One region of the Furfurilactobacillus rossiae genome, then DNA from elsewhere that is predicted to be linked to it. Evidence: predicted binding sites of a transcription regulator. Region 1 holds the regulator's gene; the other holds the start of a gene.
What was found. Region 1 encodes NrdR, which represses ribonucleotide reductase genes. Its sites were predicted from a motif close to ACACNATATATNGTGT; they were not measured.
Positions count from the first base shown of each region.

Region 2: the regulator NrdR is predicted to act here: its motif matches at 5,982-5,997, upstream of pnuC (nicotinamide riboside transporter PnuC).

Region 1 covers NZ_CP040586.1:1,176,419-1,189,313, forward strand. The annotation lists gene ytpR (YtpR family tRNA-binding protein) at 1-176, shown strand, start outside; gene LROSL1_RS05515 (DNA translocase FtsK) at 417-2,882, shown strand; gene murC (UDP-N-acetylmuramate--L-alanine ligase) at 2,987-4,321, shown strand; gene LROSL1_RS05525 (multidrug effflux MFS transporter) at 4,405-5,601, opposite strand; gene LROSL1_RS05530 (Bax inhibitor-1/YccA family protein) at 5,835-6,554, shown strand; gene polA (DNA polymerase I) at 6,862-9,564, shown strand; gene mutM (DNA-formamidopyrimidine glycosylase) at 9,607-10,491, shown strand; gene coaE (dephospho-CoA kinase) at 10,488-11,093, shown strand; gene nrdR (transcriptional regulator NrdR) at 11,131-11,604, shown strand; gene LROSL1_RS05555 (DnaD domain protein) at 11,634-12,895, shown strand, end outside.
Region 2 covers NZ_CP040586.1:2,043,720-2,056,614, forward strand. The annotation lists gene nrdD (anaerobic ribonucleoside-triphosphate reductase) at 1-1,621, opposite strand, end outside; gene LROSL1_RS09940 (aldo/keto reductase) at 1,857-2,675, opposite strand; gene LROSL1_RS09945 (DUF898 family protein) at 2,839-3,159, shown strand; gene LROSL1_RS09950 (YrdB family protein) at 3,165-3,491, opposite strand; gene LROSL1_RS09955 (MerR family transcriptional regulator) at 3,484-3,888, opposite strand; tRNA gene LROSL1_RS09960 (tRNA-Arg) at 4,233-4,304, shown strand; gene LROSL1_RS09965 (hypothetical protein) at 4,635-5,459, shown strand; gene LROSL1_RS09970 (hypothetical protein) at 5,600-5,821, shown strand; gene pnuC (nicotinamide riboside transporter PnuC) at 6,228-6,995, shown strand; gene LROSL1_RS09980 (glycoside hydrolase family 65 protein) at 7,275-9,599, opposite strand; gene LROSL1_RS09985 (Fur family transcriptional regulator) at 10,270-10,722, shown strand; gene LROSL1_RS09990 (DHA2 family efflux MFS transporter permease subunit) at 10,783-12,207, opposite strand; gene LROSL1_RS09995 (multicopper oxidase family protein) at 12,298-12,895, opposite strand, start outside.

The DNA.
Region 1 (12,895 bases):
AAATCATTTGGCCTGGTGAATTGCGGGGCGTTTCCTCAAATGGTATGATTACTAGTGGTCGCGAGCTTCATTTGCAGAATGCACCTCAGAAAAAAGGGGCGTTGATTCTACCAGATGATTTTGCGAAAGTCGGGGATCCGTTTGACTTTGAACTTGGCAATAAGCTTTTTGTGTAATGCATTTAATTGTTAATTAGTCCTTTATGATGCTTTAGAAATCGGAATTGCATGATAAGGGTGCGAGGGGGCATAGGCCTCCTCTTTTGCTAGTTCAATTTTTCACTCAAGTTAGGTTCATGACCCGTTGTTACACGAATAGTGATGACGTTAACTTAGAATCCAATTTGATTTGAAATTAGTGGATTGCAGAGATGGCTGTTTGAAAACGATACTCAATAATTTGACTTAGGTGATTCAATGAAACATTACGATGGTCCGGCGTTTCTCCGGCAACATCCAGAAGAATTAACAAGAATAAAACAGCATCGGCATCATATCTTACACACGCCTATGGCTACCGAACAGCAAAGTAGCAGTAGCCAGCGCGTAACTGAGGGTCGACAGGAGACGTCTCCTGTCAATGGTAGTCAAGACAGGACGCCAACCAGTGCGCCAGTTCGTTTTGGTAATGATGAGGTTCAAATAGATCGTGCAACTGCAAGCATGTATGCTTCCCAGCAGGCACGAGCTCTTGAACAGACAATTCGTCCTCGTCGACGACCTTGGCAACCCAAGCCTAAGTCGGCTGCTCGTGATACGCAGTACGTATCTGCACTTAACAAGCCATTTGCGCCAGCGTCCGCAGCATATTCTGCAACCTCTGATAAGACAACCAGCAGTTGGGGTAAAGATGACTGGTCACACAAAACAGAAGATGCATCGACAAGTTCAAATTTGGCGACAACATCGGCGAAACGTGAACCAAGCAATAGTGCTTCGAGCACTGAGGTAGTTGCCCGTCAGGATTCTGGTCAGTCGTCAAATAGTGCCGCTTCGGCTCATCCTACCGTTTCTGAAACATCAGTTCAGGCAACGAATGCGGTAAGCTTGACACAAACTAGCCATCAAGATGACAGTTATGAGGCGAAAAGTATCCAACATTCAGATAGTTCCGCCGCTCTGCAGGAATCCATCGCAAGTAGTAAGGAGCATTCAGCGCAGAGCATGGCCAACGTTACTTCTCATGCAACTGACAGTGATATGGTCGCAACAAGTTCACCAGCTGCACGTTCGCAGACAGCCCTTGGTCATGGATTAGCTGATATTTTGAATGAAGAGCAAAATGGTCAGAAAGACTTGGCTTTGTTTAATCATGATCATGCTGATTCTGATAAGACGATGGATGGGTCGGATCAACGGCCTATTTCAGAGAACGCTCAAGCGAAGACTAGCATGCAGACCGTTGAGCAAACGGTTGCGCCACTTTCTGGTCGGACGTACGCATCTGAAAGTGATAAGGGCTTAATGACCTATCATTTTCCAAGTTTAGACTTGCTTAAGCCGCCAGTACTGCGTGACGAAGCTAAATTGGACGCCTGGATTGAGAAACAAATTGATGTGCTGAACAGTACCTTGTCCGCCTTTAACGTGGATGGGGAAGTGGTTGATTACACGGTTGGCCCAACTGTTACGCAATTTCAAGTCAGTCTTGGCCCTGGGGTTCGGGTAAATAAGATCACTAATTTGCAAGATGACCTTAAACTTGCACTGGCAGCTAAAGATATTCGAATTGAAGCGCCAATTCCTGGTCAATCGACAGTTGGAATTGAAATCCCTGATTTAAAATCTCGACCGGTCATGCTGTCTGAGGTTTTGCGTTCTGACGTGTTCCAGAACAGTTTGTCACCACTGACAGTTGCGTTGGGTGTTGATTTATTCGGTAAACCTCAGGTAACTGATTTGCGCAGCATGCCACATGGGTTAATTGCCGGGGCAACGGGCTCTGGTAAATCCGTTTTCATCAACAGTTTGCTGATGTCAATCATGTACAAGGCAACGCCACAGGAAGTTAAGCTGATTTTAATTGATCCTAAGGCCGTGGAAATGGCACCGTACAACGGTATTCCACATTTATTATCACCAGTAGTTTCCGAGCCACAAGCAGCTGCTGCCGCTTTGAAGTGGGCTGTTAATGAAATGGAAGAACGTTACCAGAAGCTTGCTGCCGGTGGTGCCCGTAACATTGAACAATTTAATGAGAAGGCCGTGGCGAGTGGTCATCCTGAACAGAAGATGCCCTATATCGTGATTATCATTGACGAATTGGCTGACCTGATGATGGTTGCAGCTTCAGAGGTGCAAGACTACATTGCCAGAATTACTCAAAAGGCGCGCGCTGCTGGATTACACTTACTGGTCGCAACCCAGCGTCCCTCTGTGGATGTTGTTACTGGAACGATTAAAAACAATATTCCGACACGGGTGGCCTTTATGGTATCCAGTCAAATTGATTCACGAACGATTTTAGACACAGCTGGTGCTGAACGTTTGCTGGGACGAGGGGATATGCTGTACCTCGGTAATGGTAAGAGTCAACCAATCAGACTACAGGGCACTTTTGTTGACGATGAAATTGACACTGTAACTGATTTTGTCCGCGAGCAGATGGCGCCACATTATGCCTTTGAGCCGAAACAATTGTTAGCAACAGAAATCGCTGCTGAGGATCAAGATGATTTATGGCCTGATGTTCTGAACTACGTTGCGAATGAGAAGACTGTCTCTACTTCCAAACTTCAACGCGTCTTTTCTATTGGTTATAATCGTGCAGCAAATTTGGTTGATCAATTAGAAAGTCACAGTTATGTTTCCGCTCAACAAGGTTCTAAACCCCGAGAAGTTTTCCTTACACCGGATAAGTTAAAAAAGAGTGATGAAGATTAGCTTAAACCTGTAAAGAACCTTGATTGTTAACGATTAATGTTGTTACATTAGATTTGTTCATTACAAAATATAGATAGTTTGTAATATTAAGGAGCCCATTATTCATGGATAACACAGACACAACTTATTACTTTGTTGGTATTAAAGGGTCAGGAATGGCCTCGTTGGCATTAATCTTACATGATCGTGGGGACCGTGTTGAAGGATCTGACATTGAGCAGTACACCTTCACGCAACGACCTTTGGAACAGGCTGGCATTAAGATTTATGGATTTAATCCAGACAATTTGCATGCCGGTTTAACCGTTATCGCTGGGAATGCTTTCCCTGATACTCATCCGGAAATTGTTCGTGCCAAAGAATTGGGATTGACCGTGGTTCGCTATCACGAATTTTTAGGTCAGTTGATGAAGGGTTACACAAGCATTGGGATTGCCGGGGCACACGGTAAGACCAGCACAACTGGTTTACTTTCACATGTTTTGAGTGGCATTGCACCAACCAGTTATTTGATTGGTGATGGTACAGGTAAAGGAACGCCTAACTCACGTTTCTTTGTCTTTGAAGCTGATGAATACCGTCGTCATTTCTTGGCTTACCACCCAGATTATGCCATCATGACGAATATTGACTTTGATCACCCAGATTATTACAAGGGCATTGACGATGTTTACAGTGCCTTTGAAACATTTGCTGGTCAAGTTGGTAAGGCAATCTTCGCATGGGGTGATGATCCTGAATTGCGCAAGCTGACGGCTAAAGTCCCAGTTTATTACTACGGGGTTAATGATACAGATGACATTCAGGCTCGTAATGTTAAACGCACTACGAAGGGCTCAAACTTTGATGTTTATATCCATGATGAATTTATCGGAAACTTTGAAATTCAACTGTTTGGTGAACACAATGTGCTGAACAGTTTGGCCGTTATCGCCGTTGCTCACTTTGAAAAAGTGGATATGGACGATTTGCGTAAGGAATTGCTTTCTTTTCAGGGTGTCAAACGGCGTTTCTCAGAACGTAAAGTTGCCGATATGACAATCATCGATGATTACGCTCATCATCCGTCAGAAATCAAGGCAACAATCGATGCTGCCCGTCAAAAGTATCCTGATAAGGAATTAATTGCTGTCTTCCAGCCGCATACGTTTACGCGGACAATCGCGTTGATGGATGATTTTGCCAAGAGTCTTAATTTGGCAGATAAAGTTTACCTAACGAATATTTTTGGTTCTGCTCGTGAAAAGACTGGGGATGTCTCCAGTGCTGATTTAGGGGCTAAAATTACCAAGGGTGGCGAAGTGCTGACGTTGAATAATATGTCGCCTTTACTGGACTATCATGATGCTGTGGCCATCTTTATGGGGGCTGGTGACGTTCAGAAGTATGAACGTGAGTATGAAACGCTTCTGAGTAACACGAGCTTGAATAATGGTTAATGTTGATTAAATACGATTCTTAGACATAAAAATACCGTCGCGAAGTTAAATTCGTAACGGTATTTTTGTTTGTCCATGTTTTTTTATAGATCCTTGTTGCTAGTTGTTGAGTGACTAAAGTGTAGCAAGATTAATCCTAAGGCTTCAAAAATTGAGATAAGAATAATCATTGGATAGGCGGTGTGGGAGCCAAATAAACCGACCAGCGGCGAAGCTACACCACCGACTAATTGGGACAGAGTACCTAAGATTGCTGAGGCTGTGCCAATGTTTTTAGTTGTGCTTTCCATGGCAATAGCAGTGGTGATAGTGCTATTGAAACCAACTGATGAAACGACAAACCACAAAGCGACTGCAAACAGCCAGAGCTGATTAATTGTTAATGCGTTGATGACCAGGATGACACACCCGATTAGAGGGACTAAGAAGCCAACTTGGGCAATTTGATGCTCATTAAGAAATTCAGAAACACGGCCGACAATTTTACTTCCCAGTGCGATTCCTAGACCATTAATGGCATAGATAATACTGAAAGCAGTTGTGCTTAGATGATAGTCTTGCTGAAAGATAAACGAAGAATCTGCAATGTATGTAAACAAAGCGCCGTACACAAGTGCTAACAGACTTGCATTGAGCATAAAACGTCCGTTTGAAAAGACGCTCTTGAAATCGAGCTTTTCAACAGGCCCGCCAATGCTAGTAGCTGTCTCTGGCAGACCGAAGGCACTGGCAATGACGAGCAAAATCCCAACAATTGTTAATGTCACAAACACTGATTCCCACGGGAAGAAACTTACTAGAACAGCTCCTAAAATGGGGGCGATAACCGGAAAAATTCCGTTGATGGACATTAATGTAGCGTAGAAAGTGGTTAATCGGTGCCCGGAGAAAAGATCTCTGGCTACCGCCCGCGACAGCACCTGACCAGCTGCACCAGCAAGGCCTTGAATGACACGAAGAACTAGAAAGACCACAATATTATGGACAAAGATAAGTGCTGCCGAAGTGAGTGTGAAGACAGTCAGCCCAATTAATAAGGGTTTCCGCCGCCCAACACGATCACTCCAAGGACCAATAATTAACTGACCGACGGCCATTCCAATGAGACAGGCACTGATACTTGCCTGAACCGCTGCTGAACTGGTATGAAAACTAGCTTGCAGTTGGGGCAGTGCCGGCAGATACATATCTAGGGATAATGGGCCAAACGCAGATAGCGTGCCCAATAAAAGTGTTAAGAACAGACTGGGTTTTACAGTCTGTTGTTTTTCGACTGGCATAATGGCTCCTTACACTAAATAGTTTATAAAACAAGGTAGACATAATTTTAAGCGTCTTGTGGTCAAAAAACTAGAGGGGATGGACAGTTATCTATAAGGAATTCTAAAGTTGCGTATTGCACAGGTAAAACGCTTGCGTGTTTGGGTAAATCTGTTAGAATACATCTTGAACATGAATTAGTCAGTATTTGTCAAACGACAATTAGTTAATTAATAAGAAATGAGGGATTTTTGTGAATAACAATGAATATCAACAACCTCGCCGAGAGGTGAACTCACAGGCTTCTGGTTTATCAGCCTTCATGAGTAAAGTCTTCGGTTACATGGGTGGAGCGGTGCTGATTTCCGCAATCGTTGCCGTGCTTGCCGGCGTTGTTTTCCAACAGCAATACTTTAGTTTTATTGCTGCTAACCGCTGGTTCCCAATCGTTCTAGTGGTAGCTGAATTTGGGCTCGTAATTGGTACTAGTTTTAAGGCCAATCGGAGTGCAACAGCAGGACTGACAATGTTGTTTGGATTTGCGGCGATCAACGGGTTGATGCTGTCCAGCATTTTCCTACAATACGCGAGTGCGACGATTTTCTCTGCATTCTTTGCCTCAGCTGCTATCTTTGGTGGAATGGCCTTTTATGGCTCAACGACCCACCGCGATTTGACTAAGATTGGTACGCAAGCAATGTTTGCACTGATTGGGATTCTTATCGTTAGTTTGATTAATATCTTCTTACGTTCATCCTTTATCAGTTTCATCTTTAGTTTTGTTATCGTGGCTGTCTTTGTTGTTCTGACCGCTTGGGATACACAACGGATGCGTAAAATTTATGAACAGTACGGCAATCAGATTTCGTTGAGTGGCCTAGCCGTTCAGGGCGCTTTCCAGTTGTACCTAGATTTCATCAACATTTTCATTTACATCCTGCAGATTTTTGGCTACGGCAGCAACCGCAACTAATTAAACCTGAATGACTAAAATCATGCTATGAGCAGGGCTTTAATGTTTGTGAATAAAATGCTCGAATAAATTGTAACTAGAAACCGTGTTGACATTGTTGTCGGCACGGCTTTTTGTTTGTCAGTGTTTCTTGAACAATTCGAATCTTTTTTCTACAAGGGGACTACGCCTGCAAAGTCAAAATCAGTCGATAATTATCAGCACCGAGCTCACTTAAACATTCAATTACGCTTCTGCTTCAAATTGGTGCGCGAGCGCTTAATTTGTTAAAATGGAATCATTAAAATCAAAGAAAGCGACGGCCTTTATGAGCGAACAATTAACGTTATCAACAAATAAAAAACTATTACTGATTGACGGCAACAGTGTGGCCTTTCGTGCCTTCTTTGCACTGCATCAACAGTTGGATCGATTTACTAACCATGATGGCTTACATACGAACGCCATTTACGCGTTCAAGACGATGTTAGATAAAGTAGTTAAGGCTGTTCAACCGGATAAGGCGTTGGTGGCATTTGACGCGGGTAAAACAACTTTTAGGACTGGTAAATTCTCTGACTACAAAGGTGGCCGGTCTAAAACGCCGGAAGAATTGTCAGAGCAAATGCCTTACTTACGAGATCTTTTGACTGGTTACGGCATCAAGAGTTATGAACTTAAGGATTGGGAGGCCGATGACATCATCGGCACCATGGCTCGTGAAGGCGAAGCGGACGGATATCAAGTGATCATCGTAACTGGAGACCGTGATCTGACTCAGTTGGCGACGAACCAAACAACGGTGGCAATCACGCAAAAAGGTGTTAGTGAAATCGAATATTACACACCTGCTCACGTACAGGATAAGTATGGCTTAGAGCCCAAACAAATTATTGATATGAAAGGACTCACGGGTGACACTTCCGATAATTATCCAGGTGTTACCAAAGTGGGTGAGAAGACGGCGATTAAGTTACTGACACAGTTTGATTCCGTTGAGGGTGTCTATGAGCATCTAGATGATATTAAACAGAGCAAGATGAAGGATCACTTGATTGAGGATCATGATCAAGCCTTGATGAGTAAAGACTTGGCGACGATTCGCACCAATGCGCCGTTGGCAATTCATTTGGATGATATCGATTATAACGGTCCTGATATTGACAAATTAATTGCATTCTATCAACAGATGGACTTTAACAATTTCTTGAAACAGTTACAGAATACCGGTCTTTCTTTGGATTTAGGCGACGATGAAACAAGCACGGCTTTAAAAACTGTCAGTTGGACTGAATTAACCAAAGATAATCTAAACTTAATTGATAATTTTACCGATGAAGTTAGTTTTATTTTGGAAATGCCTGATGAAAATTATCATCTCAGCGCATTTGCTGGTTTTGTGATGACTGATGGCAAACAAACATTGGTTAGTCGAGAAGTCGATCTGCTTCAATCTGCACAGATTAAGAATTTGATGGAAAATGGCAATATTGAAAAGAACGTCTTTAATGCTAAGGCTCAGTATGTAGGTCTACACCGTCTCGGAGTCAAACTTGTTGGTGTTGATTTCGATTTGTTACTCGTTTCTTACTTGTTGGATACGAATGATAATTCAAATGATTTGGGTAGCTTGGCTCAGCAGCATGGTTACGACCAGGTTGAAACAGATGAAGCCGTTTACGGCAAGGGTGCCAAACGGGCGATTCCTGACGATGATGAACAATTCTTCGATCATTTGTCGCGGAAGGCATTGGCCATTCAAAATCTCCATGAAGAGCTGTTTAAAGAACTTGATCAAAATGAGCAGCGTGATTTATACGTCAACATTGAGTTGCCGTTAACGTTTGTACTGGCGGACATGGAAATTGCCGGTGTTTATGTGGATACTGACCAATTGACCAATATGCGAGAAAAGTTCAAGGAACAATTGTCATCGCTGAAACAAACCATTTATAACGAAGCTGGAGAAGAGTTTAACATCAATTCGACCAAGCAATTGGGCCAAATTTTGTTTGAAAAAATGAAGTTGCCAGTGATCAAAAAGACTAAGACGGGTTATTCAACTTCAGTTGATGTCTTAGAACAACTGGCATCTCAGGCGCCCATTGTGGAGAATATCTTGGCCTACCGTGGCTTGTCTAAGTTGCAATCGACCTATATTGAGGGACTGTTAAAAGTCGTCCACAGCCATGATCACAAGGTGCACACGCGCTATTTACAAACTCTAACGCAGACAGGTCGCTTATCTTCAGTTGACCCGAATTTACAAAACATTCCGATTCAAACCCAGCAAGGACGTGAAATTCGGAAGGCGTTTGTGCCAAGTCATGATGGTTGGGAAATCTTTTCTTCAGATTATTCACAAGTTGAATTGCGTGTACTAGCTCACATTACGGGGGATGCAAACTTGCAAGAGGCCTTCCGTGAAGACGAAGATATTCATGCGGCAACAGCTCGCCGAATATTTGGGTTAACTTCTAATGATGAAGTGACGCCATTAATGCGGCGGCAGGCCAAGGCAACAAACTTTGGAATTGTTTACGGAATTAGTGATTATGGATTATCACAAAATCTGGGAATTTCCCGTCCTCAAGCAAAACAATTTATTGATACTTATTTCCGCGAATATCCCGATGTTAAAAAATATACAGAAGATGTTGTTGAGCAGGCAAAGAAGCAGGGCTACGTGGAGACAATCACGCATCGTCGCCGGTACTTGCCTGATATCAATGCGAAGAGCTTTAACCGCCGTTCGTTTGCAGCACGAACAGCGATGAATACGCCAATTCAAGGGTCAGCAGCAGATATTATTAAGATTGCTATGATTCAAATGCAGAAGGCCTTAACTGATCGCGATTTAAAGGCTACTATGTTGCTGCAGATTCATGATGAGCTGGTCTTTGAAGCACCCAAGGAAGAGATTCCGATTCTTGAAAAATTAGTTCCAAGCATCATGGATTCAGCTGTTAGTTTGGACATTCCGTTGAAAGTTGAAAGTGCTCACGGATCTACTTGGTATGATGCGAAATAACGATTTATCGAAAGCTTGAATTTCAAAATGGAGGCATGAATGATGCCAGAATTACCTGAGGTTGAAACGGTGCGTCGTGGGCTAACGCGGATGGTTGTTGGAAAAACGATTACTGGAATTGACGTTTATTACCCGAAGATGGTGTTAAACGGGGCCGACGCTTTTGTGACGCTGTTGACTGGACGGACAGTTACCCGAGTCGATCGGCGTGGCAAGTATTTGTTGTTTCGCTTCGATGGCGGGCTGACGATGGTTTCTCATTTGCGAATGGAAGGCAAATACTTTGGGGCACCAGCTGACATGCCAAGGGATAAACACACCCATGTTGTTTTTCATTTAAGTGACGGTCAGTTACTGTGTTACAACGATACACGTAAATTTGGGCGCATGATTGTGATCCATACTGGTGATGAAGACACTGTTGGTGGGCTAAAAACGTTGGGGCCGGAACCAACACCGGAAACCTTAAGTGTGGCGTATTTAGTTGCTAAAATGGCAAAGAGCCGTAAAGCAATCAAGACTTGGCTGTTGGATCAAAGCAACATTGCAGGGTTGGGCAATATTTACTGCGATGAAGTGCTATGGTTAAGCAAGATTCATCCGGAACAACCGGCAAATACAGTGACCATTGCGCAAATCAAACGATTACGGTTGAGTATCTTTGATGAATTGCAATTGGCAATCGAACATCACGGTACGACAGTGTTCACGTATAGTGCGTTTGGACATGCGGGAGAATTTCAAAATGAACTTCACGCATATGGTCACGGCGGTGAACCTTGTGAACGGTGTGGCACCACAATGGTGAAAATTAAAGTTGGTGAGCGGGGCACCACGTTTTGCCCCAAGGAACAAAAACTACATGTTGCCAAGACAGCTACTTACAAGACACATTCTGCAGCGGCGACTAAGGAGACTTCTAAGTGACAACGGTGATTGGACTAACTGGCGGTATCGCCAGTGGCAAATCAACAGTTTCTAAAATGTTTGCAACGGCAGGCATACCAATTATTGATGCGGATAAAATCGCTCACGAGGTGGTGGCGCCTAACACAACCGTTCTGGCAGATATCGTGAGTGTGTTTGGCGGTACTGTTTTGACAGCAACGGGTCAGTTAGATCGTCACAAATTAGGCAACCTAGTCTTTAATGATGACGACAAGTTAGCTGAGCTTAATGCAATTGTTCAACCCGTTATCCGGAAAGTAATTCGGTCGCGAATTGATCGGTTTAGGAGCCAAAATACGCCCGTAGTTGTCTTGGATGCGCCATTACTCTTAGAGCAACACTATGAAAAAGACGTTGACATGATTGTGGTAGTTAGCGTTCCACTTAAGATTCAACAGGCTCGGTTGATGGCACGTGATAACTTGTCGTTAGCAGAGGCTAATGAACGAATTGAGAGTCAATTATCCTTGGCTAACAAAGTTGCCAAGGCAGATATGATCATCGATAATTCCCAACAACTTGAAGAAACCCGTCTACAAGTGGTAAACTTGCTTGACAAAGTCCGTCAGACTGCGGATTAAAACGATTTAGTATTGATTAAAGGAGCACAGACAGGCTATGCAATGTCCACGGTGTCACCATAACGATACCCGAGTTGTTGATAGTCGTCCGACCGCAGAGGGTCAGGCGATTCGTCGACGACGCGAGTGTGAAAAATGTGGTTTTCGATTTACAACGTTTGAACGGGTTGAAGTAGCCCCATTATTAGTCATTAAAAAAGATGGCACCCGTGAGGAATTTAGTCGCGAGAAGATTCTTCGCGGCATTATTCGCTCTGCAGAAAAACGACCGGTTACCATGCAGCAAATGAATACCGTAGTTGATAAGGTTGAGTCAAAGGTCCGCGCACTGGGTGAGAATGAAATTTCAAGTCAGCTGATTGGCGAGTACGTTATGAATGAGTTGGCTGATGTTGACGAGATTGCATATATTCGGTTTGCCAGTGTCTATCGTCAGTTTAAGGACATGAGTGTCTTTTTGGATGAAATGAAAGAAATGGTTGAACGGGACAAACACTCGGATAAACGTTAATTGCTGAATACAAGAAGGGAGTGTCAGTCATGAATGTTGCACCAACTTTAACACCGCGGTCAGGATTTGTGGTTACACTGCCACCTCGTGACGAGCAGCATCTGTTGAGCTGGCAAACGTTGTACGCACCGATATTGGGTGTTACTGCATTTGGTTTATACACAGGGTTGACTACGTTTGCTAGTCAGCGCCCCCAGTTGTCTAATCGTCGTCAACACAGTGAGCTGTTGACATGGTTGCGATTGGATTTGGATCATTTTCTGGCTGCCCGTAAGCGGTTGGAAGCAGCCGGCTTGTTGGATAGTTTTTACCAGCAAGACGCACTAGGGGATGTTTACGCTTATCAACTGCAGTCGCCACTTTCGGCGACTGCCTTTTTTGCTGATGATTTACTCAGCGTGTTGCTTTTACAATCGGTTGGTCAAACACGATATGATGAACTGTTGGCAAAATTTGAACAGCCGACGGTTAACGTAAGCCAGATGAAAAATGTATCAGCTGATTTTTTAACCGTATTTCATATGAGTGATGCTCAATTAACTAACCGACCAGCGCAGTTGTCGATTCAGTCCGATAATCATCGTGCTGAGCGTGAATCTAGCTTGGTTCAAGTTGACTTCAAACTGCTAAGCGATTATTTAAAACGAGAGTACGTTGAGTTGGATTCAGTCATGAATCAACGTGATTTAATTGCTACTGAAGCGACGATGTATGGATTAAATGAGCGAAGTTTAGCTAACTTTATTGTCCAGGCGACAAGCGTGACAACAAATCAGTTTGACGCTAACCGTTTCAAACAAGTCGTTGCTGCTCAATTTCAAGCGACTCAGGCTGTGGACAATTCTGTGAACTCAAGCGATGGTGACGCCCAGAATGTTCAAACACAACCAGTGACAACAACCGGTGACAATCAGGATCAGGCACAAATAAAAGCATTGGTAGCAGCCGTTAAAGCGTATGCACCAGCTGACTTCTTGGCCAGTTTAAAGACTGAAAAGAATCAGTATGTTAGCGACGGCGAACAACGTGTTTTGGCTAAATTCATGGATCGACACTTGTTTGCGCCCAGTGTGGTGAACATGCTGATTTACTACCTTATCAGTGATCGCGATAAAAATGTCCTTTATCTTAATGATGTTGATCGAGTCGCTAATGATTGGGCAAAGGCTAAGGTGCAGACGCCAGAGCAAGCAATTGATCACATGCGAAACTACAAGGAAGAGCAGGAATCGCAACGGATTCAACGTCAAAATGGTCGAGCACCTAGGGCACGAGAACAACTGACGGATTG
Region 2 (12,895 bases), 870 kb from region 1:
TTTCCTTTGCCCATTGATTACACTTTTCACGCAGTGCGGCCACAATCTTTTCAGCAAAATCGTGCGCTTCAGGATTCTGTTCCCATTTAGGTCCATAGAAGGTCGTGCATACTTCATAGATACCGATGTAACCAAGTGAAATTGTCGCCCGTTCATTCTTGAACAACTCATCAACGTCGTCATCCACTTTAAGTCGTTTGCCAAACGCACCATACATATAGAGTAACGGTGCGTTCTCCGGCCTAGCTTCTTTCGTTCGCTCAATTCGGTAAGCCAGTGCCGTATGACAAACGGCCATGCGTTCTTCAAAAATATCCCAAAACAGCTTTTTGTCGCCGTGTGCTGACAACGCAATCCGTGGCAAGTTGACAGTCACCACGCCTAAGTTCATGCGGCCAGAGTTAACCTCCACGCCGTTTTCATCTTTCCATCCTTGGAGAAAAGAACGACACCCCATTGGCGTCTTAAAACTGCCAGTGAGCGCTTTGATTTTGTCATACATCAAGAGATCTGGATACATTCGTTTGGTTGAACACTCAATCGCTAATTGCTTAATATCATAATTAGGATCTTGTGGATTCAAGTTGAGCCCGCGTTTAACGGTAAAAATCAGTTTCGGAAAAATTGCGGTCCGGTGTTCTTTACCCAGACCTTTAATCCGAATCTGTAAAATAGCCCGTTGAATTTCGCGCTCGATCCAGCTAGTTCCCAATCCAAAGTTCACCGTTGTAAATGGCGTCTGCCCTTGTGACGAATACAACGTGTTAATTTCGTACTCCAAGGCCTGCATAGCATCGTAAATATCTTTTTGCGTCTTTTGACGCGCGTAATCCTCACGTTTATCTTCGGCGACCCACTGTTCAGCATCTGCCATGTGCTTGTCGTAATTCAGTTGCGCGTAAGGCGCCAGTAGCTGATCGACCCGGTTTGCCGAACACCCACCATACTGAAGTGACGCAACGTTGGCAATGATTTGTGACATTTGAGCGGTCGCTGTTTGAATGGAATGTGGCGATGAAACCCACGCGTTACCAATTTTAAAACCATGTGCCAGCATTTCATCAAAGTCGATTAGGCAACAATTTGTTTCAGGTGTGACTGGTGAATAGTCAAGATCGTGCCAGTGAATGTCACCGCGCAAATGAGCCTTAGCCACAATATCTGGTAGCATTTTTAAACCAATAGCTCGACTCGCCGCACCAGCCTCAAGGTCACGCTGCGTGTTAAAAACATGACTGTCCTTATTCGCGTTTTCATGAACCACGTCCGCATCCCGACTAAACAACCTTTGAATACGAGCCTCAACACTTGTCGCCGCCGCGAATTGATCCTGATCATGCTTAAAATAGGCCTCATAGGCATCAGCGGCTTTCATTTGATCGTGCTTCAATAAGCTATTATGTAAAACCCGATGAATTTCCGCCGTTGGAATAATCTCTAAATCGTGCAGTGCATTCACGAGATCATGTTCAATTTCGTTAATTAAATCTTCGTCATTGACCAATTTGTGGAGGACAAACACAATCTTATAGGGGTAGAATTGAGTCACAGCCCCGCCGCGTTTTTGAACTGGCAATAATTTTAAAATTGCCAAGGGATTCGTAATTTGAACATTCTCCATTCGCTCACAACCTTTTATTGATGATAGTTTTATAATACTGGTTACGAGCTTTAAATCAATATGTAGTATGTGGATATCCTGTGGATAACTATATATAGTGTGCAATTAAATGATTCAAAGACAAAATTGCCTAGATAACGAAATGACAACCTGTTGTGTAGCACAACAGGTTGTCATTTTTTCGCTTTATCGTTTGTTTATTGCGTTTGTGTTACAAAATCCCACCACAACACCTTTAAAATTCTTCGTAAACCGTGGGATCCTGATTGAATGTCCGCCCATCAGGCTTAGTGAGTTGATTTATAGCAGTGATGTCCGCCTGGTCTAAATCAATTGCATCCAAATTCAGGTTTGCCCGTTGACGATCAACGTGTGCTGCCTTAGGTAACGGCACAACATTTAATGATTGTTCCCAGCGTAAAATCACTTGACCAACGCCACACTGATGTTTATCAGCAATTTGTTGCAAAACTGGATCTTTCAACATCGCCGAGGCACGCCCTAGTGGACTCCACGCTTCCGTGATGATGCCATTTACGTAGTCATACCGACGTTGCGCTTCTTGATTAAAGTACGGATGAAGTTCGATCTGATTGACTACCGGCTGAATTCCCGTTTCATTTCGCAAACGATCAATGTATTCGCCAGTGAAATTTGAAACACCGATGTACTTAACATACCCACGACGTTGCGCTTCTATCAGAGACGTCCAAGCTTCCACATACAAATTCTGTTTAGGATTGGGCCAGTGTAATAGAAATAAATCAAAGTAATCTAAGCCACTTCGATACAGGGATTCTTGAACGGCACTAATCGCATCGTCATGATGATAGTCACGGCCGGGCAACTTTGAACTCACAATCAACTGATCACGATCGACATCGCTGGCCTTAATGGCGGCACCCACTGCACCTTCATTTTCATAGCTAATAGCCGTATCGATTAGGCGGTATCCTGTATTAATGGCTTGTTTAATCGTGTTCATACCAGTCTCGCCCGTCAGCTGATACGTACCAAAACCGACTTTAGGTAATTCAAATTTTGTTTGACCCATCTGTGCACCTCTTCTTAGTTTTCACATTCAAACAAGATTATCATAAACCGGATTGCCTACGACCTGTCAAGTCGGCTGAATCCAGCGAAACTCATTGCTAACACAATCTGGAATTAGTAGAATCAAGTTATTAAACTATTATTATGAACACGAGGCTTCTAGTATGGAAATGAAATATGGTCGTAATTCTTTCTTCGATGGTGGTTTACTCGCCTACATCGGTTGGTCAATTTTAGGTTTTCTCGTCACTTTTTTCACCTTAGGCATTTGCTATCCATGGTCGATTACGATGCTCTACGGTTGGCGAATCAATCATACGGTCATTGATGGTCATCGAATGCAATTTACCGGTTCCGCCGTTGGTTTATTTGGAAACTGGATTAAGTGGCTGTTGCTGTCAATTATTACGCTAGGCATTTATAGCTTCTGGGTTCGCATCAAACTAAATGACTGGAAAGCCAAAAATACGCGTTTCATCAACTAGGCCGACTATGCATTTAACGCATGGTCCAAAATTGTATTAATCGTAATAATGATCAAGTAGGCAATTGCCAATTTTGAACTAAACCTTTGGGCGACCAAAACACCTGTGCCGCCAAATAAAACACATTCGGCGATTATTCGACGACTTTCTGTCAGACGTTTGGGAGAAGCTGGCGCCATATACTGCGTCCAAAAAATGACGGCAACAATGGGAATTAAAATGCCAATCACCACTTTACTCACTAAATTGCCTCTGAAACCGCTCCAAACAATCAATAGCAATGTGGCCTGTTCGAATACAAAACGAACACCATCGTTTGCCAGTTTAAGCATTTCCCTCACCTGCCCTTTTCAAGGTTCTTTGAAGCGTAGTTAAGGGTTCGCCATTCATCACCTGTGACTGCAGAGTGTTGGTGATTTTTGCCAACCGCGCAAACAATTCGGCCTTTTCTTTAAAAGATTGTTTTTGTCCGGCAATAAATGAAAGTGTGTCATCGTAGCATGCCGTTGTCACCGGCGTTTTGAAAAGGACCATTATTTGTTTAATCGTCTTAACGTCAACGTCGGCTTTACGAAGATTAATAATCATTTTGACGACATCTAAATCAGTCTGAGCATACTCACGATACCCACTTCCACGGCGAAGTGGTTGAAACAGTTCGGCCCAGTCATAATATCTTAGCGTTTCAACAGTGCAGCCTGCTAACTTAGCAAATTGAGCAATATTCATCTGCTTTCCCTTTCGATTCATCAGCACTAACATTGCGCTCAATATAACATTAGTGTACAGACAAGGGTCAAGCAATTTACGTCAACATTTTTTAGATATTTAACAACAGAAAGCGTTAAAAACATAATTATGAAATTTGATAGTCTTTTCAATGAGCTTACTGACATCAATGCACACTGTCGTTTATAGGGCAGACAAACTGACAAATAGTTGGCCATTCATAAGCAGCTAACTTTCCTTTCAACCGGGAACCAACCAATTCCATTGAAAATCGGTTAAATAGACTTGTGTTTCCGAACCGTTTTCGCTAATATAGTAGGGTACCTGTTTGGTATAAACGGTTTGCGCTTGTAGTGTAATGGATCGCACGTAAGATTCCGGTTCTTGAGATGAGGGTTCGATTCCCCCCAAGCGCATCGGAAGCTTTAATAGAATAAACACAATTAACCGACATTTCAGACTCATTGAAATGTCGGTTTTTGTTTTTAATTTTTTTATGTAGTCCATCTATCACAGTTGCAAAGATAAAAGGCGTAACTGCCTTGAAAACCAGCTAACAAATATTTGTAAACTATGTAATGCATTTTTCTATCTCGACGCTTAATTCCGAGATGTCCTTTTGATCAATCATGACGCTTCTTTGACATCAAAACTTGCTCGAATTATTACTTTAGGTCATATTAGTATTAGATTTATGTGAACATAGGAGCACACCAAAACGCCTTAACCTTTTAAGGAGATTCATAATGAAAAAAACATTGACCTTCAGTATTGTGGTATTAAGTGCACTTATTCTAGCCGGCTGTAGTAATAACACAACTAGCCATCGTACGAATTCTGTTCGCACAAATTCAAGTGCAAAACAAAGTAATAGGGCCGGTTCAGAAAAAGTCTCAAATTCAAATAGCTCGTCTGCTTCCGTTTCCGCAACATCTAATAATTCCAGCTCAAGTAATCAAAACGCCAGCGTAGACTCGAGTATGGAATTAGCTGCTAAACTCAGTGACAATGAGTGGTACGTTCTTGCCTATATTCAGGACTGGAATTATTCATCAAACGATAGTATCAGTGCGACCAATTTAGCGTCGTTTAGTTTAGATACTGACCCTGAAAATCATCAACAAATGCTCTCACAAGGAACAGTAGATTCTAGTTGCAAGTTAATTTCTGTTAATGCTAATTCGGTTACGATTGCACCATCCTCAGGTGAAGGCGCAAGTAGCACCTTTACCAACGAAACTCATTCCAAAAAGGCTCTAGCTGAAGAATGGATTCATTCACAATCGGACATAGATGCACTCGCCCACTTAACTGCTGGTGCTGAAAATCTTGGCGCTCAAGACGCAAAGGAAGAATCCGAACAGGAAAGTAATAGCTCCAGTGAGGATAGCAATAGTCAGAACAGTGACTCCGATAATCAACAGGATAGCACCACTGATTCTAATGACAACGATAACCAGTCCAGCGATAACGACACCAACGATGATCAAGATGATACAGAATCAAACAATCAATCCGATGATAACAACTCGGTCGATACAAATGACGATCACACCCAGGATGACGACTAATCGTTAAACCCATTAAGTTTCTGATTACGATACTTTCTAGTGAATATCTATATTTTTAACTCACAGGCACATAATTACCCCTTCTCAAAAACGCATGCTAAACTCGTACTCATACTTAGCAAACACAAGGAGGAATAACTATGATTACAATTTTCCATAACGAACTTGGCCATCACAGCATTCACTTCCCTAAAGGTAAATACATCACATTTAACCTGATTCACCCGGCTCCAACTGCCGCTTACCGCATTGAAATTCTGGACACTAACTTGGATGGCGTTAAACGCCTGCAATTGCGGTTCAGCCATCTCGGTCAGATTTTCAAACTGCGCGACCAACAACTTAGTTTCCAACTCATCTAGTTGACTCACTCCCCCCTCAATGAGGCATCTAGATGTTGTGGCTCCATAAAATGGGCTTTCACAGCCATTTTATGGAGCCTTTTCTTTGCTCTGACACGGTTTTACCGTTGAAATTCAAAAATTATAGCAAATCGTTTTCATTCATTTTCACAACTTTCATATACAATATATAGATTTTTCAAAAAAGTTTTCACATCATCTTGTGTCCACCACAAAATAGCTCTCAACGCCGCCATTACGGTCTCAAATCACCACGTACCGGTAACCCATGCTACATACAATAAGCGTTTAACAGGCATTTTGTTTTCCACGGTCTGGGTGCTAACATATCTATCAGTGCGTTGCGGGCCTGAATCTTTTACTTCTACCGGGCCACAAATACAAATCATAGAATGGAGATCTTTTCATGCGTCACGTTACCAATTATTTTAAGTTTCTCGGCCACCAGTTAACTGGCTGGCACAAGGCTTCATACTGGCTCTTCGGTTTTTCGTTAGGTGCCCAAGTGATGACCTTAGTTTCAAACCCCTTCAGTTTGGTTAGTCTGATCACGTTCATCGGGACGACACTTGGGGTACTTTGTATCTTAGCCATCAACCAAGCTAAGAGTGTTAATGGTTTGCTTGGTGTATTATCAGCACTTTGCTTTATTTATGTTGGTTTTTCTGCCAAAAACTACCTGTCCATCGGTGAACAGATTGTTTACATGGCCACACTTGACCTGCCAGTTTTGCTAAGCCCAAGCTGGAACAAAAACATGGTCAGCAAAATTCGTTCATTTACATGGCGCAGTACCACAGTTGCTATTATTGCTACATTAGTTGTTTACGGGATCTCCGGTTACGTCATTGGCGCAGTTACCAACGACCCTCGTCCCTGGATTGATGCCATTTCATTCAGTATCTCCGCTTGTGCCGGTGTCATCTGCTTCATGCGGTTCAAACAACAATACATTTGGTGGGTTGCGTCTGGTTTAGCCCAAATGGTTTTGTGGGCCGTTTCCTTCCGTCAAGGTGACGCTACGTTAGCCATGTTTGTTAACAGTTCTGTCTACTTGATGAATGACTTCTTAGCTTTCACTATCTCCCCTTGGTACAACAAAAAGAACCAAGCTGCTGAAGCTAAGAAAGAAACAGCCTACTTCGAACAAATGGAAGCTGTTCACCAGAATTAGTTTTCGTATCAACACATAGATAGAGCAACGCACAGCTAAATTTATCGAACGAACCCCGGCAATTTTGAAGTTGTCGGGGTTTTCTCGTGCCATTTACGGCTATTTCTATAGATTTGGGCATAAGACTTCAGTTTTAATTTGGTGAAATTGCCGCGAGTGTGAAACAAAGCACTGTCCTTTGTTCATCTAACTAAAAAAATACGACGTTCATGAGAAAGCCCCATAAACGTCGCATTTGAATTATCTGAGAAAGCCGGTCGCCCTCTCCTAATATCAATTCTATTTCTCCGTTAAATTAACGGTCATCATCCGTTTGACTGGTGCTTTGCTGCTTAAGGCCACTTCCTGTCCGTCACAGTAAACTGTCACCTGATCACCCTCAATCAGGCTAAAGTGCGCTTGATTACGTGTGATGTGCATTTCAAACTGACTGCCACGATAACGAATCTTGAACGTCAATGCTGACCACTGAACCGGTAAGTGTGGATGAAACTCCAAGCCACGGTCAGCGCGAATCATGCCGGCTACGCCTAACGTCATTTCCATCCAACTAGCACCCATGTTGCCAACATGCACGCCGTCTTGGGAATTGCCCTGACTATTGTTTAAATCAGTTAGGATTGATTCGGCAATATAACGGTACGCTTTGTGATGCGCTAAAATTCGATGAGCCAGAATACTAAAGATTGGTCGCGATAACGATGAATCGTGTGTCGTTAATGGCTCATAGTAATCAAAATCACGTTTGAGCTGTTCAATATCTTGATCAGCCGGGAACAATAAGTCACTCATCAGTGTATCAGCTTGCTTGTTGACTTGATGGCGATACAAACGCATTGGGTGGTAATGAAGTAACAATGGGTAATTATCCCGCGGCGTCTGGTCAAATGGCCAAATCTCTATGTTAAAGGCACCATCATCCTGCATCTTAACACCGAGTTCTTTATCAAACGGCAGGTACATGCTATCTGCAATGTGTGTAAAGGACTGTAATTCCTTTTCGGTCACCCCAAGCTCTTCTAACTTGCTTGGATGACTCTTCTTAAGCTGTTTAGCATAGCTAACGGCTAAACGTAAATTGTGTTGAGCCATCCGGTTGGTGTAATAATTATTATTCACCATTGCCGAATATTCATCGGGTCCAGTCACTTTATTAATCACAAACTTACCGCCCTGAGGCCCATCAATACCGAAACTGCCGAAGCGCTGCCAGAAGCGCGCCGTCTCCAAGATCAGTTCAAATCCCATTTTTACCAAGAAATCCTGATCATCTGTGACCTGCACGTATTCAGCGACCGCATACGCAATATCCGCGTTAATATGCACAGCCGCCAGACCAGCAGGAAAGTAGGGCGACGCTTCCATCCCATTGATTGTTCGCCAAGCAAACATTGCCCCGCCGTCCAAGCCAAAGTCTCGAGCCTGACGCCGTGCCTCGTCCAACGTATGGTAACGATACGTTAGCAACGCCCGGGCCATTTGCGGGTCTGTATAAATGAAGGCCGGTAGCATAAACATTTCGGTATCCCAGAAATAATGCCCTTCATAACCTGCCCCGGTGAGTCCTTTGGCCGGAATGCTGGTCTTCCCATCGTGACCAGCAGACTGATGCAGATGGAAGAGATTAAAGCGAATCCCCTTTTGCGTCTCTGGGTCACCATCAATCCGAATATCCGAATTGTGCCAAAACTCCTGCATCTTGTGGGCAGATTCTGTAAACAAGGTTGAAAACGAATGATGTTCCAGATGTGCGTTTGCGTTTTTCAAGTATTGCGTGTGGTTCATCGCGACATCCATTAGGCTGTGAATCCGCCCAACGGAATAACCGAAGTCAAAGGATTCTGCCAACCCTTGTTGGAGGTCAAGATCCATTACATACTTGGGCATACCGTCCGAACGGTCAAACTTAACCAAGGAGTCTTCGCCCAAATAACGCCACATAAGGACTAGCCCCAATTGACTCCGTTGTGTCGTGATCTGCATGGCCGGAAAGTCCGCATTCAAAAACTGCCGATCCAAAATGTTATTTCGCGACACCGCACGAATATCGCCGTCCCTGGTAAATACCTGGTCAATATAGGGGTGCTGTTTGTACAGCTTTACCGCCCCGCTAAAGTTAATCGGCCGAATGGTGTAGCTGACACAGTAAATGCCATCATCAGCCTGTGACGCAAACGTCGATAAGGATAACTGGAGTATTTTTCCAGAAGGTGTGGTTATCTCAAACAATTCATTGAGTAACCCCGTTTCCATATCAAGGTTTTTATCCACAACTCGAGTGGCAAATGTCGTTTGATCCGATCGTTCTCCATCAACCTCAATGACGAGGTATCGTGGGTCAGGTAACTGAGCGATGGTTTGGTTATTTTCCGGGTAACCCGCGTATGATTCCCCATATGTAATGTGGCTCAAATCATAAAAGCCATTCACAAATAAGCCAGGCATCCCTTCATCTAATCGCAGGTTCCCCTGTAATGGATTGCTGGCACGCACGCCTAGATGTCCGTTTGCCAACGCGTAGATGGTCTCTAAGAATGAAGCATTACGGTTCGTTAAATCCTGTAAGTGAAGTTGAAACGACTGTTTTTGCTCACTTATTGCCATATGAATTACATCTCCAACAAATCAGCGTTATCATCGTGTTTATCATAGTGCAACCGCTTCAATATGCGCAAGATTTTACCTTTAAACTATTGAATAGTGCTGCCGAAGCACTAATCACTGCCGGTTGTCACCGTTGATACGCTTGCCGTGAGACCGGTTCAAGCCTTAAAACCGCAGTCTTTCACCTCGCTGGGAAGCCTCGCAAGATCACGAGTCTTCCCAACCGTCCGTGCTGTAAATTCGACAGAATCATTCGAATTAACACCACCTTCACGACTCGGTATCAACGGTGACGCTCTCACATGCATGTAATAGCAGATTCAATTGCGACCCATTTTCTTATTTTTAGCTTTAAATTTAGCTAAATTTAGTACAACATGAGTGAAGCCGGTCGAGGGCAGAATTGCAGGACGGGCTTGGAAACGTGGTCTTCGGTTCCAAGCCGAGGTTGAAGACCCTCAGGGTTTGAGGGCTGAGATCGGTCCCATGGTATGACGTCCTCGACCTGCAAAACGAAATCAATCCACTCAAATTTTGAGGAATTGATTTTACTGCCATAATTTCAGACGCATCGTCAATTAGATGAGTCCTTGACAATTCATCTAATTGGTATTTAGATAGAAAAGCGTTTTAATATTAAGTTAGAACAAGTCTAAGGAAGGAGTTGTCTATGGCACAGGTTATTGATGAAGCAGCGGTAAAAGTATTAAAGGACAAACATCTGCGGGTTACCCCGCAACGGCAGATTGTGCTCCATTACCTCATGACACACCACAATCATCCTGACGTTGGCACCATGTTTGACGAACTGAAACCCGTTCACCAAGGACTAAGCTTGGCAACGATTTACAATACGTTAAATACGTTAGTCGAAACAGGGATTGTGATTGAGCTAGAAAACGGTGATGCCGGAACACACTATGACTACTTTGGCCGGCCACATTTTCACGCCGTTTGTCAGAACTGTGGGAAGATTACGGACATCTTTTATGATGATTTCGCTAATCTGGAAAGCGCTGCGGTTAAACAGTCTGGTTACATGATTACCGAAGATCACATCGAACTCTATGGTTATTGTCCAGATTGCCAACGCAAACTGGGACTAACACCAGATGTAAAATAAATCAGATATAAATAAAAAATCGTCGCTCACAATTAATGTGAACGACGATTTTTCTTACTCCTACTTCGTTGGTGCCTGTTTACCACGCGGTAAGGTAAACGTTAATGCCAAACCTAAGATTCCGATAATCAGAAATGTTAAGAACGTCATCTGATAGCCAGTCAGTGTGGCCTGATGCAAACCTTGAGCAGCCTTATGCGCATCTGTCACCCGCGTCAAAATAATCGTGGCGGCAGCAACCCCTGCCGATCCCAGAATCTGACGAGCAGTCGTTGTCACAGCTGTTCCGTGAGAAATCAGTTTATCCGGCAATGAGTTTGCCCCCAATGTAACGGCTGGCATCATAACAAATGCATTCCCACCTTCAGTCACAATTGAAGCCAAAATCAAGCTAAACACGTTTAAATGACGTGCAAAGATAGTCAGGTAACCAAACCCGAGCACAATCAAAATCATCCCCGTAAGGACAACATTTCGTGGTCCAACGCGATCCATCAAATGACCGGATAGTGGGTTCAACAGACTGAGACCCACGGCCGCTGGAACCAGCGACAAACCAGAAAATAGTGCTGAAAGACCAAGCACGTTTTGATAATACAACGGTAGCACAATCGTGGTCACAATCAGTGCAATGTAAGAAGCTCCCGTTAGCAACACACCAGTCGTGAACAAACGGCTGTGGAAGACTCGTAATTCCAATAACGGCTGGTCACGGTGCAACTGACGATAACAAAAGCCAATCAACGCCAGAATACTGATAATTAGCAACGCTGTCAGCCACCAATTAGCACCCTTTACCCCAATTTGATTGAGGACGTATAAGACACCGATGAATCCCAGTGAATAAATAATCGATAGCCAGTCCATTGTCGATCGATTGACTGGCATAACATCTTTAATCGTCCAGAAAGACAGAATAAACACAGCGGTAACCAGCACGAAGAACAACACAAACAGACCACGCCAACTGGCAAACGACAGGACAATCCCAGAAACGATTGGCCCGGTTGCTAAGGCAGATCCCATGATTAGTCCTGCCGTGCCCATCGTTGCTCCCCGATGATCTTCAGGCGTAATTGTCAGCAGCACCGTCTGAAACGATGGAAAGATGATGCCAACGCCAAGTGCCTCAATCAAACGACCAATTAGCAATACTGGGTAATTCGTCGCCGTCATACACAGCAATGTCCCAAACGCAAACATGGCGGTCACCCAACGAAATAACGTTGTGAATTTAACGTTATTCAGTAACCACGGGCTCACGGGAATCATGACACTCATCACCAACATAAAACCAGTCGTCATCCACTGCACTTGCGGTGCTCCGATATTAAACGTGCGCATTAAGGTCGGATATGCAGTCGATAAGGACGATTGACTAATGGACATACTAAATGTGCCCGTTAGTAACGTAATGATGAACCATAATCGATTATAAATGTGCCCCCTATTGTCGACACTCGCTGTTGCCTCTTTCTCACTCATACAATGCACTTCTCTCTATGTGTTCGCCGACTCACATAAAAACGGCGTCTGAATTATTCAAGACGCCGCTCATATTAGCCAACGATTAATTTAATTTTGGTTCGTTCGGTTGTTAACATCATCCATGCTTAACAAATGGAACGTTTGTGGGTGGTCTGGATCATAAGCTTCAATCTGGGCCATCATCCCTGTATCCTCGTGTTCCAAAATGTGGCAATGATACATGAAGACCCCAGGCACATCAAACATAACCCGAATTCTAACAGTCTCACCGGCATTAACACCGACAACATCCTTGTAGCCGTGTTCATTTGGATAAGGTGCCTTACCATTCCGTGACAGGACTAAGAAGTGACAGCCATGCATGTGGAACGGATGAATCATGCCACTACCCATGTCATTTGTATTAGTCACATCCCAGTCGACGACATCACCCAACTTCTGTTTGCGGTCAATTCGTTGCATATCAAACAGCTTACCGTCAAGGCGAACTTCGTCGTCCATGCCTGACATAACTGTCTTTTCAACGGGCAAACCTGGCGTTGGTTCCCAATCGGCCAAATCAACCAAGTGATCTGGCAACTGCGTGCTATCTGGTTCAAACTTGCCAATTTCAAACGTCATCAACGGCACATCGTCAGACATCAATTGAACTCTGTCACCTGGTTTGTGATCACCGAAGTCAACG